One region of the Streptosporangium sp. NBC_01469 genome, then DNA from elsewhere that is predicted to be linked to it. Evidence: riboswitches for the same ligand, from Rfam matches in the RefSeq annotation. Region 1 holds a riboswitch; each other region holds the start of a gene.
The links. Region 1 has a riboswitch for cyclic di-AMP ahead of OG587_RS36240 (CHAP domain-containing protein). Riboswitches for the same ligand answer to the same signal wherever they lie in the genome.

Region 1 (3,760 bases):
TCGGTGCCCAGGGCGAAGAGCTTGCTGTCGGCGTTGATGCCGTTGTCCCACTTCGCCGCGGGGAAGTCGGCCTTGCGGCTGTCCAGCCCGTACTCGGCCAGGTCGGTGAAGAACTGCGGACGGGCCTTCATGAGGCCCATCGCGCCCTCGTCCAGGGCGATGATGTCGGCCGCGCCGCTGCCGGCCTGCAGACGCTGGAGCAGCTGCGGGAGGTAGACGTCCTCGAAACGGTCGGTCAGGTTCTGGTACTTGACCTGGATGTTCGGGTGCGCCGCGTTCCACGTCTCCACGGCCTTGTCGTAGCCGAAGTTCTCACCGCCGCCGAAGGTGTGCACGGTGATGGTCACCGGCTCGGCCGCGGCGGCGGAGCTACCGCCCGCGGCGGGCTCGGCGGGCTCGCTGGAACTGCACGACGTGATGGCCAGGGCGGTGGCCGCCATGACCGCGACGGCGGCGAGCCTGCCGTGCCGCTTGTTGTTCAACATTCCGGACCCCTCTCAGGTGGTCGCCCGAATCATTGGGAGGCGACATCGCGGACCGGTCCCCGACAAACGCGGTCCTCGCGACGAGGTCGTTCCTCAATGTGCTTTGGGAGCGCTCCCACGAAGAGTGGACGATGGGCAACCAGGACGTCAATATGCCGAAACTCAACCGTTACATCCGGCTGTTTTAGGTGGGACTATCAGCATGAAGTGGGGATATACCACCCATACGGGTTATTGGGAGCGCTCCCATCTCATGGACATACAGTCGGGGCATTTCGTGTCCGTGTGGGGGCTCGCGGGGAGAGTGGAGGCGGCGGGGGACGGAACGCCGTCAGGGGCACCGCTCGTTCGAGCGGTGCCCCTGGGAGCGTGCGGACCGGCCCGCGTTCACCGGCGGGGGAGCCGGGTGCCCGCGCCGTGGGGGGCGCGGGGCGGGTGCGGGTCAGTTGGAGTAGACCGGGTAGCCGTAGCCGACGACCTGGGAGACGGGCCTGACGCGCTGCTCGACGTCGCCGTTGCCGGTGTTGCCCTCGATCGTGGTGATCGTGCCGTCCCCGTTGTCCTTCTTCACGAAGCCGACGTGGTCGATGCCGTCGATGCTCTTGCCGCCGGCCCAGTCGAAGTAGACGACCGCGCCAGGGGTGGGGATGGTGCCCCAGTGTCCGTTGTTCTTGAACCACTTGGCGTGGGCGACGGTGTAGGCGTCCCAGCCCATCGTGGGGCGGATGCCGGCCATCTCGCCGACCCAGGAGACGAACATCGCGCACCAGGGGGCGTTGGCGTAGTCGTACACGGTGTTGCCGCCGTCGCGGGCGAGGGTCTCCTTGGCGCGAGGGGTCGACATGTACCAGGAGTGGAACTTGGTCCCGCCGCCCTGGGCGTTCTCGCGGACGCCGATCTGCTTCGAGGCGAGGTCCAGGACCTGCGCGGCGGAGACCTTGGGGAGCCTCTCGGCCGCGATCTGGAGCGGGGTCTTCGCGGACTTGGAACTCTGGGCCTTGGCGTCGACGGGCGGTGCGTTCACGACGCCGTGACCGTCGGCCAGAGCTACGCCGGTGGTGCCGGTCGCCAGGACGGCACACGCGCCCAGGACGGCGCACACCGCACGGGGGGTGGAGATGAGGCGATGCTTAGTCATACGGGGGTTCGACTCCTTGCTTCGCTTCCATTCCGCCTACCGGGTTAGCTGACGGGTTCGGGCTGGGAAGTGCCCTACGACGCACGAGTGCGTTGATTCACCCCAGGAACGTGGTTCCCCGGTTCCGCAAACCTCGCGGATTCGGCGGCCGTGCTCACCGATGGCGGAGGGTTCCGCCGGGTGGAGCGCGGTCGGGCAATGTGACGGCAATGCGCAGACCTGGATAGACCTAGACAATTGCCATGAACAGGACGAACGTACGCCAACAGGACAGACGATTACAAGTAGGACACATTGCCCTGACTTGGCGGTACGTCCGAAATAAGGCGGTACGGCGAGGTGTTACCCGGCGCGGGACAGGGAGTGGATCATGCTCGTCCGGTGCCGGACGCGCCTTCCCTCTGCGGGCGGGACGGTGTCCGGAATCCCCTGCGTCCACGGCGATCCAGGCTTTCCGGACCCGCCTGCGAGGCGTCGGGTGGGGGGTGCTATCGCGCGAGGAGGGAGCCCCCGATCGACGGTGATGCGCCCGACATATTATCGAACAAGTATTCGATAGTAAAAAGTATACGGATGGTAGGGGTTCTCCCATGGAAGAGCTGGGGGCCACACCCTGGGATCCGGCGGCTCGTGGCCGCGTCCTGAGGGGTTTTCGCAGCTCAGGAGGGTGAGATGGAGTCGTCGGCGGGTCTCGCCGCCCGAAGGGTAAAGGAATGCGCCCCCGAAAGGGCTCGACGCCCGCGAAGGTAAAAGCGCAAGGTAAAGGAACACGCTTTCCGGGAGGCCTCGCCGCCCGCGAACGGTAAAGGCGCGCGGGGCGAGGGAACGCGTCTCCGAAAGGGGTTCGCCGCCCGCCGGGAGCGAGGAAACGTGCCTCCGCGCTCTCGTGCCTCCGCGCTCTTGTGCCTTCGTGCCTTCGTGCCTTCGTGCCTTCGTGCCTTCGTGCCTTCGCGCCGGAGCGGGCGCCGGGCGCTCCGGGTTTCAAGTCCTCGAGCTCACGGCCCCGTGTCCGCAGGTCTCAGGTCTCAGATCTCAGATCTCAGATCTCCGAGCCGGACCACGCGCGGAACAGTGGGAGCAGGAACCGGTCGACCGTCTCCTCGACGAACTCCCGGTCCAGCGGCTTTCCGGTGAAGAACAGCCGGTACCACACCAGCGCCTCGGTGACCTTCCTGAGCTCCGCCGGGTCCACCGGTCCCGGCAGCTCGCCGCGCTCCCTGGCGCGGTCGAGCAGCGGGGTGGTGCCCGTGATGTCGGCGCGGGGCACGTTGTCGCGCAGGGCGGCGGCCAGGTCGGGGGAGGTGAGGAGCGCGGGGAACAGGCCGAAGATCATCGCGTGTTTCCGCTCCAGGATCCGGCAGAACCCGTCCACGACCTCGATCAGGTCCCCGCGCATCGATCCGGTGTCGGGCGGCGGCGCGACCTCGATTTCGAGGTGGTTGCAGATCAGGTCCACGACCAGCGCCTCCTTGCCCGGCCAGCGACGGTAGATCGTGGCCTTGCTGGCGCTGGCCCGCCTGGCGATCTGGTCGACGGACATCCGGTCGTATCCGACCTCGGACAGCAGCTCCAGAGTCGCGTCGAGGATCGCCCGTTCCCGCGCGGGATCGAGACGCAAGGTGCCTCCGGTGGTTCACGAGTCCTGTCTGATCTCCCAGAATCGTACGCCGGTCAGCTCCTCCGACCTCTCCCAGAGCCTCGCGGCCACGGCCGCGTCCAGCGCCTTCGGTGAGGGACGCAGCGGTTTCGGCCCCGGCCCGACGTACTGCCCGCCCCTCGCCTCGGGAGAGGTCGCCGCGTACAGGGACGGCAGGGCGCCCTTGGCGGGCGGCTGCAACAGCAGGCGCAGCAGGGCGTTGACGGGGCGGGTGAGGGCGCCCGCCTTCATGATGCCGGTGGCCGTCATGCCCGGGTGGGTCGCCAGGCTCAGCAGGGCCGCTCCGGAGGCGTCGGCACGGCGCTGCAGCTCCAGGGCGAACAGCAGGTTGGCCAGCTTGGAACGGCCGTAGGCGGAGAACCTGCCGTACCGGCGGTCGAGGGCCAGGTCGTCGAAGTCGATCGCGCCGACGGAGTGGGCGTCGCTGGAGACCGTGACCACCCGGGCGGCGGGGGCGGCCAGCAGGCGCGGCATGAGCAG
Region 2 (3,760 bases), 3.7 Mb from region 1:
AACCGGGCTGCTCCTGGGACGCCTGCTGACCGTAGCCGGGCTGCTGCCCGTACGCGCCGGTCCCGCCCTGCTGCCCGTAGCCCTGCTGCTGGCCGTACTGCTGCTGCCCGTAGTCGGGCTGCTGGCCATACCCGGGCTGCTGACCGTAACCGGGCTGCTGGCCGTAGCCCTGTTGCCCGTAGCCCTGCTGGCCGTAACCGGGCTGACTCTGTCCTGGGCCGGTGTTCGGCTGTGAGGCCTCCGACCGATATCCCACAACTGTCACGTCGGGGTCGAGTTCGCCAGCGGCTCGACCCGCGTTGTGCTGTCCGTAATCCGGATACCCCGACGGTGTGCGATCGCGGTCGGGATCATCCTGTGGATACGGCGGCTGTCCGGTGCTCACCGCGTCACCTCACTTAGACTGCGCATGTGGCAAATGTCAGACGCACATGCTTGCTGCTGCACAAGGTATCGACATAGGTATCGACAGTCACCTTTCCGATCAGTCAGCTCTAAAGTCATCAGAGTCGGGCTCGCGTGTCAGGTGCAGCAGCATCCGGGTGTTTCCCAAGGTGTTGGGCTTGACGTGCTCCAGATCCAGGAACTCCGCCACACCCTCGTCGTAGGAGGCGAGAAGTTCGGCGTAGACCTCGGGGGCGACGGGCGTGCCCTGGATCTCCCGGAAACCGTGCCTGGTGAAGAAGTCGACCTCGAAGGTCAGGCAGAAAACCCGGCGCAGGCCGAGTTCGACGGCCGTGCGAATGAGCGCGGAGACGATCCGGTGGCCGATTCCCATCCCCCTGCGGCCCGGATCGACGGCGACGGTGCGGATCTCGGCCAGATCCTCCCAGAGGACGTGGAGTGCCCCGCAGCCGACGACCTCCCCCTCCGCGTCGGTGGCGACCCAGAACTCCTGGACGTCCTCGTACAGGGTGACGGTGGCCTTCTCCAGCAGGCGCGGGCCGGCGCCGCCGTAGGTGTCGACGAGCCGCCTGACGGCGCGGACGTCCGGGGTGCGGGCACGGCGGACCGTGATCTCGGGGCCCGCGCCGGACGCGGGCGAGTCCGGCTCCGCCCCCTCGGATCCGGCGCGCCACTCCCCGCCGCCGGGAGCGCGAACGACCGGTGCGGGAGAATGCTCAGCAAGCTGCTCCATGACCATTCAGCGTACGTCCTCACCGGTCTTCAATTACGGCTCGCCCTTAACTCGCAGCCCACAGCCCTCACGTGACCCTTGGTAATCGTTTTACCACACTGAGCGCACGACTCCTCTCGTGTGCCACAACTCACCTTTGGCACGGTCCCGGACCTGGGAAGACCTCCGCCGCACCCGTCACCCACGAGGCAAAGGCAGCGTAATGGCCATGTTGATCATATTGCCATGTGATCTTTCCGTGACATTTCAGTTGCGAAACCTCTACTGAATTCGCAGTTCTGGTTGAGCAGGAACCACGGGTGCACTAATCTCCGTGCTCGATGTCAGAGACGTAAAAAGCCTGACCCGCCGAATCCCCCACCAGCGGGGAACCGGGGACCCACCACGTCCTCCGGGGTGAATCCGAGTGCCACCGGCGCACCCGGTAGGGCTGCCTCCGGCCCGAACCCGTCAGCTAACCCGGTAGGCGGCCGAGGAGAGGAGCCTGTTGGTGAAGCGCACGCGCGACCGCGGAGGAAAGCACACGGGCGACGACGCCCGCCGTCGAGAACGCGCGCCGCGAGGGCTGCGCCGCCGCATGGCGGTCATCGGCCTGGCATTCGCCACCCTGACCCTCGGCACACCGCTGGTGGCGGCCACCGCCGATCCCGAGCCCAGCCTCCAGCAGCTGGCCAAGCAGGCCGAGAAGCTGCACGAGGAGATCGGCACCCTCGCCGAGCGGTACAACGGCGAGCGGGTCAAGCTCAAGCAGGCCCAGCGGGCCGCGGAGAGCGCCAAGAAGACCCTGGCGTCGAGCGAGTCCGAGCTGGCCATCCGCCGCACCAAGGCCACCCTTCTGGCGCAGAGCACCTACATGTCGGGCGGCCTCAACTCCGGGCTCGCCTTCACGCAGGCTACGGATCCCGACACCTTCCTCGACCAGGCCACCACCAACTACGCGCTCCAGCAGCAGCAGAGCGAGGAGGTCGCCCAGGTGGCCCGATCGATCGAGGCCGCCGAGCGGGCGCAGGCCAGCGCCAAGGCGAGGACCTCGGAGGTCAAGAAGCTCCTGGCGGAGCTCGACGGCAACCGGACCAAGATCGAACGGCTGGTCGCGCGGGTCGAGAGCAATCTGTTCAGCGAGGTGCGCAGCAGGGCCGTCAGCAACAGGGGCGCCAGGGTGAAGACCAACGTGCCCATCGTGGGCAGCGGCAAGGCCGCGGAGGCCACCCGCTGGGCGCTCACCCAGCAGCTCAAGCCGTACGTCTGGGGCGCCGAGGGTCCCAACTCCTTCGACTGCTCCGGGCTGGTCATGTGGGCCTACCAGAAGGTCGGCATCAGCCTGCCGCACTACACCGGCAACCAGTGGACCGCGGGCACCCACGTCACCAGGAACGAGCTGCGCCCCGGCGACCTGGTCTTCTTCTACAGCGACCTGCACCACGTCGGGATCTACATCGGCGCGGGCCTGATGGTCCACGCGCCCCAGACGGGTGACGTCGTCCACATCGCCACGATCGACAACCGGCCCTTCGCCGGAGGCGTCCGCATCGCCGACTGAACGTGCCCGGCCCGCACGCGTGTCCGGCCCGACCTGCCGGACACGCGGCGGTGCTAGATCAGGCGGCGGCGGGCGGCCCAGGCCACGGCCTCGATCGCCGTGGCGACACCGATGCGGTCGCAGATGCCTCTCAGCCTGCGCCTGACGGTCCGCCCGCTGATGTCGAGGCGACGACCCACCCGATCCACCGTGACACCCTTGGCGAGCTCAGCCAGCAGCACGAGGTCGTCGTCGCTGAGACCGATATCGCTCATGCCCAGGGGGCTGTCGCCATGGCGTGAATCCACTTCTGGATATGCCATCAAGAGTCACTCCCCCCACTCTGGAAACCGGGTGCGAGACGCCGGAAATGAATACCGTCCGCCAGGAACGGTAAACGCCTTGTTCAAAGGTCGTCAAGTTCCACTCTTCATAGCGTGCGTCCAGTATTGACATAGTAGGCGCTACATGAAGTACTCATGATATGTCAGTGCCTTTGCGGCTATGTCATGACCGAGCCTGGGCACGAGGCGGCAAGCACCCCCTGGCTGCGGCGATCGAAGTCCTGGCAGAACAAGGTTTCGCCGAAACCGCCGCTCCGCCGGGCGCGCCGGGGCCGGCCCTCCGGGGATCCGGCCCGCCCGCATTTCTCGGGAAAAACGGATCTCTTCCCGATACTCTTCGACGACCATGGTCACTCACCACCTTGACAGCACCCCACGAAAAACACGGAAATATGAGGGTCAAGGGAGCAGTTTTGCGGCATTCGCGAGGTATCACACGGCGACGATGGGGTGCCGGGCGATATTGGACGTGCTGGAAATGGATTTCCGACCCGTACAGAAACGCGTCCGACATTGCGGGGAACCACGGGCGCGACGGCCGGTTCCGGCCCACCGTTTTCGCCTCATTCGTCCTGGCTTCGCCCGCACACCGTACGGGGACTCCCGCGATCCGCGGACCCGCGAGGGCGGGGGCCCGGCATCGCTCCGTCACGGTGTCCTGAGCCGCGTCCACGGGAAACGGCCCGGCGATATCGAAGACCGCTCCGCCGTCGCCCCGGCCGTGCGGCTCACACCCGGGTTCACGCCCACCTGCCCGGA
Region 3 (3,760 bases), 3.6 Mb from region 1:
AACGTCTCGGCCCTGGCGATCTGCTCGGGGGTGAAGTCGCGGGCCGGGTCGGGGGCGACGGCCGGAGCCCCCTCCGCCAACGTCCTCCAGGGCGTGGTGAACGCCACGACCGCCAGCGTGGCCACCCCCAGGCCGGCCAGCGCCCCCCCCGCCGGCCGCACGCCCGAGGGCGCGTCCGTCGTGCTCAGCGTCACGTGAGTTCCTTCCTGAGGTAGTCGCGCCAGGCTCCGGTGAACTCGGCCACCGGCAGCCCGAGTGCGCTCCCGACATCGCTACCGTAGAGCCTCACCAGGGCCTTCTCCCCGAAGCGCTCCGCGACGAACCGGCAGGCGAGCCACGCCTCCTCGTACGCCTGCGCGAGCCGCGGCGCGCCGGGGGCGAAGTCGGCCGGGGCCGGGAGGCGGCCGGGCAGGACGCCCGAGCGCACCTCGGCGGCCAGCTCGGCGGCGGCCGTGCGCACCGCGATCCCGGCGTCGCGGTAGCCCGCGTAGTCGGCGAAGCCCTCCGACAGCCACATCGGCACCCGCCCGCCGCGGGTCGCGCCGGTGGCCACGTGGGCGAGCTCGTGGGTGATCACCACGTCTTTGCCGGTCGCGGTGAGCCTGGCGTATCCCGACGGCAGGACGATCACCCGGTCCGCGGTCGCCATCGCGGCCAGCCCGTGGGTGCTCCCGGCCCCGGCGAGCGCCGCGGCCTCGGCGTCGGTGGCGGGGAAGAGAATCACCGCGAAGACCGGCCCCCAGATCTCCGCGATCGTCGCGCGGGCCCGGTCGGCCCTGGCCGCCAGATCCCGCAGGACGGCGGCCGGGACGCCGTGGCCGATCACGAGGGAGTGCTCACCCCGGACGGTGACGGCGGCGCCCGGCCACAGGTCTCGGAGGTCGCGCGGGCTCGGGGTGGCGTCCGGGAGGGTCCCGGCGTCGTACGGGGAAAGGTGGCGGGGGACGCGCGGGAGCGGGGCGGCTCCGGCCAGGAGGGGTCCCGTCCCGGCGAACGGACCGGCGCTCATCAGCGCCAGCATCCCGGCGAGCACGGCGCGGCGCCCTTTCGGGACGGACATACGAGCCGATGGTACTCGACCGGCATGGAGCGGCCCCGGCCCTCCGCGGGGAGGGCCGGGGCCGCTTTTCCGTGCTCGGGCACGTGCCTTCGGGCGCGTGCCCGGACGCGGGCTCGGGCTCCTGTACTCGGACGCCGTACTTCGGACGCCGTGCTCAGGCGCGGGTCTCGGGTTCCGCGCTCGGCGCGCGGGCCCCGGGCTCCGTGCCCGGACGCGGGTTCAGGCTCCGGGTCGCACCGCTCCGGCGAAGGAGGACCTGTAGTAGCCCGCCAGCCTCACGATGCGAACCGTCTTGCCGCTGCTCGGCGAGTGGACCATCCTGCCCTTGCCGACGTACATGCCGACGTGGCCCTTCCCGCTGAAGAACAGCAGGTCACCGGGGTGCAACTTGCTCCACGAGACCTTCTTCCTGATCGACCTGTACTGGCTGTGCGTGACCCTGGGGAGGGACACGCCCGCCTTGCGCCAGGCGTATCGGACGAGCCCCGAGCAGTCGAACGCTCCGGGACCGGAGGCTCCCCACCGGTACGGATCGCCGATCTGCTTCTTCGCCGCCGAGACCGCCTTGCCGGCCCGGACCTTCTGCAGTGCCGCCCTACTCAGCTTGGTCTTGCCCTTGCCCTTGGCCTTCGCCGTGGTCGTGGCCCGAGTGGCGGTCTTCGTGGTGCTTTCGGCCTTCTCCGAAACGCCGGCCGCGCTGTTGACCAGGATCTCGGAGGGACCGTCCGCCGTCGCCTGCGCCGCCGTGGACCCGAGGGTGACCGCTCCGGCTGAGGCGGTCAACGTGAGGGCGATACCGCCGATGGAAAGGCGGAAAAGGCGCGACAGACGGGGGTTGTGCGGGGTGGTAGACAGGATTTCTCCTTGGGACTTCCACTGATGCCTACCGGGTTAGCTGACGGATTCGGGCTTGGAAGATGCCCTACGGCACAAATATGCCGATTCACCCCTGGCCACGCTGTGCTGGGCCTTTTGGGTCCCCGGTTCCATGCCTCCTGGCTGCATGGATTCGGCGGGCCGCCGTGATGAGCCCTGCCCCCGGGTGGGGGCACGGCGGCCGGTTGGATTTCTATAGGGACACCGGCCCGAAGACCGACATTCGCCGCGACGGCGTGGCTTGCACGTCGCGACGCCAGAAGTTACCCCGATCTCCAACTTTCGGCAAAGCATTCTCAAAATCAGGAGGTCGAACGAGCCTCTTGATCTTCCTGTTACCCCTGCTTAATGACTATTTATGCTATTGAGATATGACTCTCGTCACATCCTTCGCATCACACCCTGATAAATCACAATTCTGTAATATTCATCACACTTACCATGATCCAGGTTTGATCCCGGCGGATGGACCGTTCCCGGGCGATCGGCCGGACGACTTCGGCGCCCGGCGCACGCGCGGGCGCCGTGGATCACCCCCCGGAGACCCGCCTCGACGATCTTTAATCCGGCGGCGGGGGTGGACCCGCAACGGAACCGTTTCGTACGTTAAGCCGGTCCGGTCAGGTCAGAGGGGGCGCTGAACGGGGTCGGCAGGGAGTCGTCAACGTACGTTCCGGTTCTGGCGCAGACCGCTTTCGATCTTGATTGTGCGGAGGATCGCCCTGGTGGAGTGATGTTCGGTGATGGTGATCTACGTGTCCGGAAGTCCTCAGTAACGGACAAGATCGGATTATGGGTTATCAACACGAGTTCGTGAGCGCTATGTAATGGCCTGATCGCTTACCGCTGCAAAGAGACCAACCACAGTGCGTCGACCGTTACATACCTCACAACCCGCGAAGTGCCGATGCCAATCGGTAACTCGGCACTTCATTCTCATGATCCTGCCGGCCGTTGTTGGGGGTGACTGTCTGGATGGTCACGCAGATCTCGGTAGCCGAACTGGGCGCCCTGCTCGGTCGGTGCCGGTTGTCACTGAACGGGGCCGGGCTGATCGGCATCGTGATCAACCAGGACAGTGATCACTTTCTTGCCTCGAGCGTGGCCGGTCTCAGCTGCTTGGTGGGCGTGTCCGATGTCCTGCAGTTGGTAGATCTCCTCCACGATCGGGCGCAGCCTGCCCTGGTCGACGTAGTCGGCGAGTGCCGCCAGGTCCGTTCGGCGGGAGCGGGCCATCATCAGGCGCACGCGTGGCCCTGGCAGGACGGCCGAGCGCAACGCGAAGGCCATCGCATCGGCGGAGGTGGTCATCATCCTGCCGCGCGGGCGAAGCAGGCGCCGGTAGGCGTCGAGCGAGGTGCCATGGCAGTCGAGGATCACGTCGAAGTCGCCACTCAGACGGTCTGGGGCGGCGTAGTCGAGGGTATGGCCGGCGCCGAGGTCGCGGCAGAAGGCGTGGTTGGCCGGGCTGGCCACGGCGGTGACCTTGGCGCCCATGGCCTGGCCCAGTTGGATCGCGGCGCTGCCCACCCCGCCGCTGGCGCCGACCACCAACAGGTCTTCACCTGGCTTGAGCCGTACCACATCGCGTAGCGCACGCAACGCGGTCACGCCGACGCTGGGCAGGGCGGCTGCCCTCACCAGGCCAACTGTGGTCGGCGCCGCGCTGACGGCGGACGGCTTGGCAGTGAGGTATTCGGCCGCGGCTCCCGCGCGGCCCGCCACGTCGCCGAGGAATCCCCACACCCGCTGCCCGACGGCCAGGTCACTCACTCCTGCGCCGAGCGCGGTCACTTCGCCGGCGAAGTCCAGCCCGGTCCGTTT
Region 4 (3,760 bases), 2.1 Mb from region 1:
GCCCTGCTCGACGGCCTGGCGCTGGGCCACGAAGGCCGCCGCGTAGTTGCCGCCGCACTTGGCGAAGCCGGTTCCGCCGGGGGCCGCCCGGGTGTACTCGGTGGAGAGCCAGACGGTTACGGCCTTCCCGCCCCCGAAGTAGGCCGCCGCCGGAGAGGCGATGACCATGTACCTGTAGGTCCTGGACGGGTAGTTGACGCCGAGCGCCGGCTGCGTGGCGATCATGAAGGGGCGCAGGTAGAGGCTGTGTCCCGGCGTGGTCGGGACCCACTCGCGGTCGGTCTGGACGAGCAGCTCCAGCGACTCGACGAACGTCTCCTCGGGCAGCTCGGGCATGGCCATCCGCCGCGCGGAGGTGTTGAAGCGGGCGGCGTTGGCCTCCGGCCGGAAGGTCACGATCGTGCCGTTCTCCTGGCGGTAGGCCTTGAGTCCCTCGAAAAGCTCCTGCGCGTAGTGGAAGACCGACGTCGCGGGGTCGAGGCTGAGCGGGCCGTACGGCACGAGCGCGGCGTCGTGCCAGCCCTCCCCCTCGGTGTAGTCGATCGAGATCATGTGGTCGGTGAAGACCTGACCGAACCCCGGGCTCGCCAGTACCTGCTCGCGCTCTGCCGCGGTGCGAGCGTGGTCGGAGAGCTGCACGTCGAAGCTGAGCTTCTGAGCGGTGGTCATCGCACGGATCCTTCTCTTGGTGTCTGGCTTACCCTCTGGTCCATTCTGCGTCGGACCGGGTAACGGGAAACTACTCCATCCATGCCGAAAACCGGCAGTGCTGGAGAAACAAAAAACGCGCCTGGCGGCTCGGGTGAGCCGCCAGGCGCGTCGGGGTAGAGGGAGGCGGCTTCCTCAGCCGGCTACTCGGGCGGTGATGTCGTCGCCGATCTCGTGGGTGGTCCGGCCGGCCCGTCCGGCCGGCCGCTCGACCAGGTCGTCGGCGACGGCCTGCTCGACCCTGGCGGCCTCGGCGGCCATCCCGAGGTGGTCGAGGAGCATGGCGACCGACAGGATCGTGGCGGTCGGGTCGGCCTTGCCCCGGCCCGCGATGTCGGGGGCGCTGCCGTGGACCGGCTCGAACATGCTCGGCGCGGTGCGGTCGGGGTTGACGTTGCCGCTGGCCGCGAGGCCGATGCCACCGGCGATCGCCGCGCCGATGTCGGTGAGGATGTCGCCGAAGAGGTTGTCGGTGACGATCACGTCGAAGCGCTCCGGCTGGCTGACGAAGAACATCGAGGCCGCGTCGACGTGGCAGTAGTCGGTCTGGACGTCGGGATACTCCAGGCTGACGCGGTCGAAGGTGCGGGCCCAGAGGTCACCGGCGTAGGTGAGCACGTTGGTCTTGTGGACCAGCGTCAGCTTCCTGCGGGGGCGGCCGAGCGCCTTGTCGAAGGCGTAGCGCACGACGCGCTCGACGCCGTAGGCGGTGTTCAGCGACTCCTGGGTGGCGATCTCGTGCGGCGTGCCCCGGCGCATGACGCCACCCGCTCCGGCGTACAGGCCCTCGGTGCCCTCGCGGACGACGACCATGTCGATGTCCTCGGGGCGGGCCTTGCCCAGCGGTGTCTCGACGCCGGGGAAGAGCTTGACCGGACGCAGGTTCACGTAGTGGTCGAGCTGGAAGCGGAGCTTGAGCAGCAGGTCGCGCTCCAGGATGCCCGGGGGCACGCTGGGGTCGCCGACCGCGCCGAGCAGGATCGCGTCGTATCCGCGCAGCTCGTCGAGGACCGGGTCCGGCAGGGTCTCGCCGGTCTCGTGGTAGCGCTTGGCGCCGAGGTCGTAGGTGGTGGTCTCCACCTTCGTGCCGACCGCTTCGAGGACCTTCAGTCCCTCGGTGACGACCTCGACTCCGATTCCGTCCCCGGGGATGACCGCCAGGCGAATGTTACGCGAATCCATGCAGGCACCCTACCGGTCCGTCTCGGTGATCGAACACCGGTCTCACTCCTCGGACGTGACCGCGCGGTGACACGCCTGATCGCTTTGTCCTTTTTTGCTCGGTATTGACCCTTTCGGGAGGTTTCGTTATGGTCCTCCCATTCACATCAATGCCTAATCCGTACGGGCCATCCCCTTACCGGGCCCGCACGGAGCCGGGGAACCACTCTTTCCGGAATCCGCCGGGCCCCCGGGAACCCCGCTCCTCCCCCGGAGCGCGTTCCCGCTCGCCATCACGCGGATTCCTTGGGGCGAATCAGCGCGTTCTCGCGCCGTAGGGCGGCCTCCACGCCCGAGCCCGACAGCTCACCCGGCCGGCCTTATGGAAGGAATCATCCTGTCCGGCACAGTTCTCCCCCGCGTCCTGTCCATCTCCGCCTCGATGATCGTCGCCGGCGCCGCGGTGCTCGCGACCTCGCCCGCCGCCCTGGCCGTCTCCCCACCCCCGGGCCCCGGGCCCGCCGCGCTCAACACCCCCGCGCTGAAGCAGGCGCTGAAGGCCACGAACGTCAAGCCCGCCTGGCAGAAAGCCGTGGACTGGGCGATGTCCAAGCGCGGAACGCCCTACGTCTGGGGTGGCACCGGCCACGGCGGCTTCGACTGCTCCGGCCTGATGCTCCGCGCCTACCGCGCCGCCGGGATCAAGCTCCCCCGCGTCACCTACGACCAGTACGACGCGTTCCCCAAGAAGATCGCCTGGAGGGATCTCAGAGCCGGCGACCTGGTCTTCTTCAGCGGCCTCGGCCATGTCGGCATGATCACCAAGCCCGGCTACATGGTCCACGCCCCGCAGACCGGCGACGTGGTCAAGGAGGAGAAACTCGACTCCTGGCGCCGCGACTCCTTCGCCGGCGCGGTGCGCCCCGACCCGCAGGGGGTTCAGCTGACCGAGCGGGTCAAGCTCGCGACCGAAACAGTGACCGGCGGATGAGACACGCCGGCGGGTCACCGCCGGAAGGCCGTGGAGACCCCGGCGGCGAGAACGGGCTCAGCGGGTGGGCGCACCACCGTTGTCCCTGCGGTCCAGAGCGGTCTGGAGCGCGTCGATGGCCTCGTCCTCGGTCTCGTCGGGACGGTTCCAGGGATACATGTCGTACATGGCGAATCTCGTCTCGGTCGCATGCGAGCAAGGAAGGTGGTCGAGACTCCGGTCGGGACTCCGACCAGGCCTGATGTCGCGGGTCCGGATCACGGACCGCCGACGGGGGCTTGGAGCCGGCAGGCGCCACGACACCGCGGCGAGTCGCCGGCCTGCCCCTGTCAGGCCCCGCCGCGGCAGGTAGGAATGGCAAGAACCTGGCGCATTTCATTCCAGGTTACCTGGCCACGGAAACGCCGTCTCGCCCGGCGTACACACTTCTCACATGCTGAGACGAAATGTGGCCGCCGTCCCGGTCTCCGGGGCGGCGGCCACATCGGCGGGACGGCTAGTCGGCCAGGTCGACGGAACGGCCGCTGTCGGCGCCGATCTCCGAGCCGATCTGGTCGATCACCTCGGCCGGGATGGCGGTGTCGACGGTGAGCGCGATGAGCGCCTTGCCGCCCTTGGCGTCACGGGCCACCTGCATCGAGGCGATGTTGATCGAGTGGTCGCCGAGGATGCGGCCGACCACGCCGACGATGCCGGGGCGGTCGGTGTAGGTGAAGAACGACAGGTGGTCGGTCGGCTCGATCTCCATCTGGTAGCCGTTGACCTCGACGATCTTCGTGATCTGCCTCGGCCCGGACAGGGTGCCGGAGACCGAGATCGCGCGGCCGTCGGCGAGGACGCCGCGGACCGTCACGACGTTGCGCCAGTCGGGGCTGTCGGAGCTGGTGATCAGCTCGACCG

Region 2: linked by a shared signal. The riboswitch ahead of OG587_RS05685 (NlpC/P60 family protein) and the one ahead of OG587_RS36240 (CHAP domain-containing protein) in region 1 are both predicted to bind cyclic di-AMP.
Region 3: linked by a shared signal. The riboswitch ahead of OG587_RS20970 (C40 family peptidase) and the one ahead of OG587_RS36240 (CHAP domain-containing protein) in region 1 are both predicted to bind cyclic di-AMP.
Region 4: linked by a shared signal. The riboswitch ahead of OG587_RS45635 (C40 family peptidase) and the one ahead of OG587_RS36240 (CHAP domain-containing protein) in region 1 are both predicted to bind cyclic di-AMP.

What each region holds. Positions count from the first base shown of each region.
Region 1 covers NZ_CP109465.1:8,338,877-8,342,636, reverse strand. The annotation lists gene OG587_RS36245 (ABC transporter substrate-binding protein) at 1-485, opposite strand, end outside; gene OG587_RS36240 (CHAP domain-containing protein) at 928-1,623, opposite strand; cyclic di-AMP (ydaO/yuaA leader) riboswitch at 1,642-1,780, opposite strand; gene OG587_RS36235 (TetR/AcrR family transcriptional regulator) at 2,663-3,241, opposite strand; gene OG587_RS36230 (oxidoreductase) at 3,257-3,760, opposite strand, start outside.
Region 2 covers NZ_CP109465.1:1,256,209-1,259,968, forward strand. The annotation lists gene OG587_RS05675 (RDD family protein) at 1-265, opposite strand, end outside; gene OG587_RS05680 (amino-acid N-acetyltransferase) at 485-1,138, opposite strand; cyclic di-AMP (ydaO/yuaA leader) riboswitch at 1,475-1,623, shown strand; gene OG587_RS05685 (NlpC/P60 family protein) at 1,629-2,678, shown strand; gene OG587_RS05690 (LuxR C-terminal-related transcriptional regulator) at 2,732-2,932, opposite strand.
Region 3 covers NZ_CP109465.1:4,697,379-4,701,138, reverse strand. The annotation lists gene OG587_RS20980 (M48 family metallopeptidase) at 1-194, opposite strand, end outside; gene OG587_RS20975 (hypothetical protein) at 191-1,060, opposite strand; gene OG587_RS20970 (C40 family peptidase) at 1,280-1,843, opposite strand; cyclic di-AMP (ydaO/yuaA leader) riboswitch at 1,926-2,085, opposite strand; gene OG587_RS20965 (NAD(P)-dependent alcohol dehydrogenase) at 2,969-3,760, opposite strand, start outside.
Region 4 covers NZ_CP109465.1:10,448,786-10,452,545, forward strand. The annotation lists gene OG587_RS45625 (branched-chain amino acid aminotransferase) at 1-669, opposite strand, end outside; gene OG587_RS45630 (3-isopropylmalate dehydrogenase) at 844-1,890, opposite strand; cyclic di-AMP (ydaO/yuaA leader) riboswitch at 2,031-2,264, shown strand; gene OG587_RS45635 (C40 family peptidase) at 2,252-2,860, shown strand; gene serA (phosphoglycerate dehydrogenase) at 3,357-3,760, opposite strand, start outside.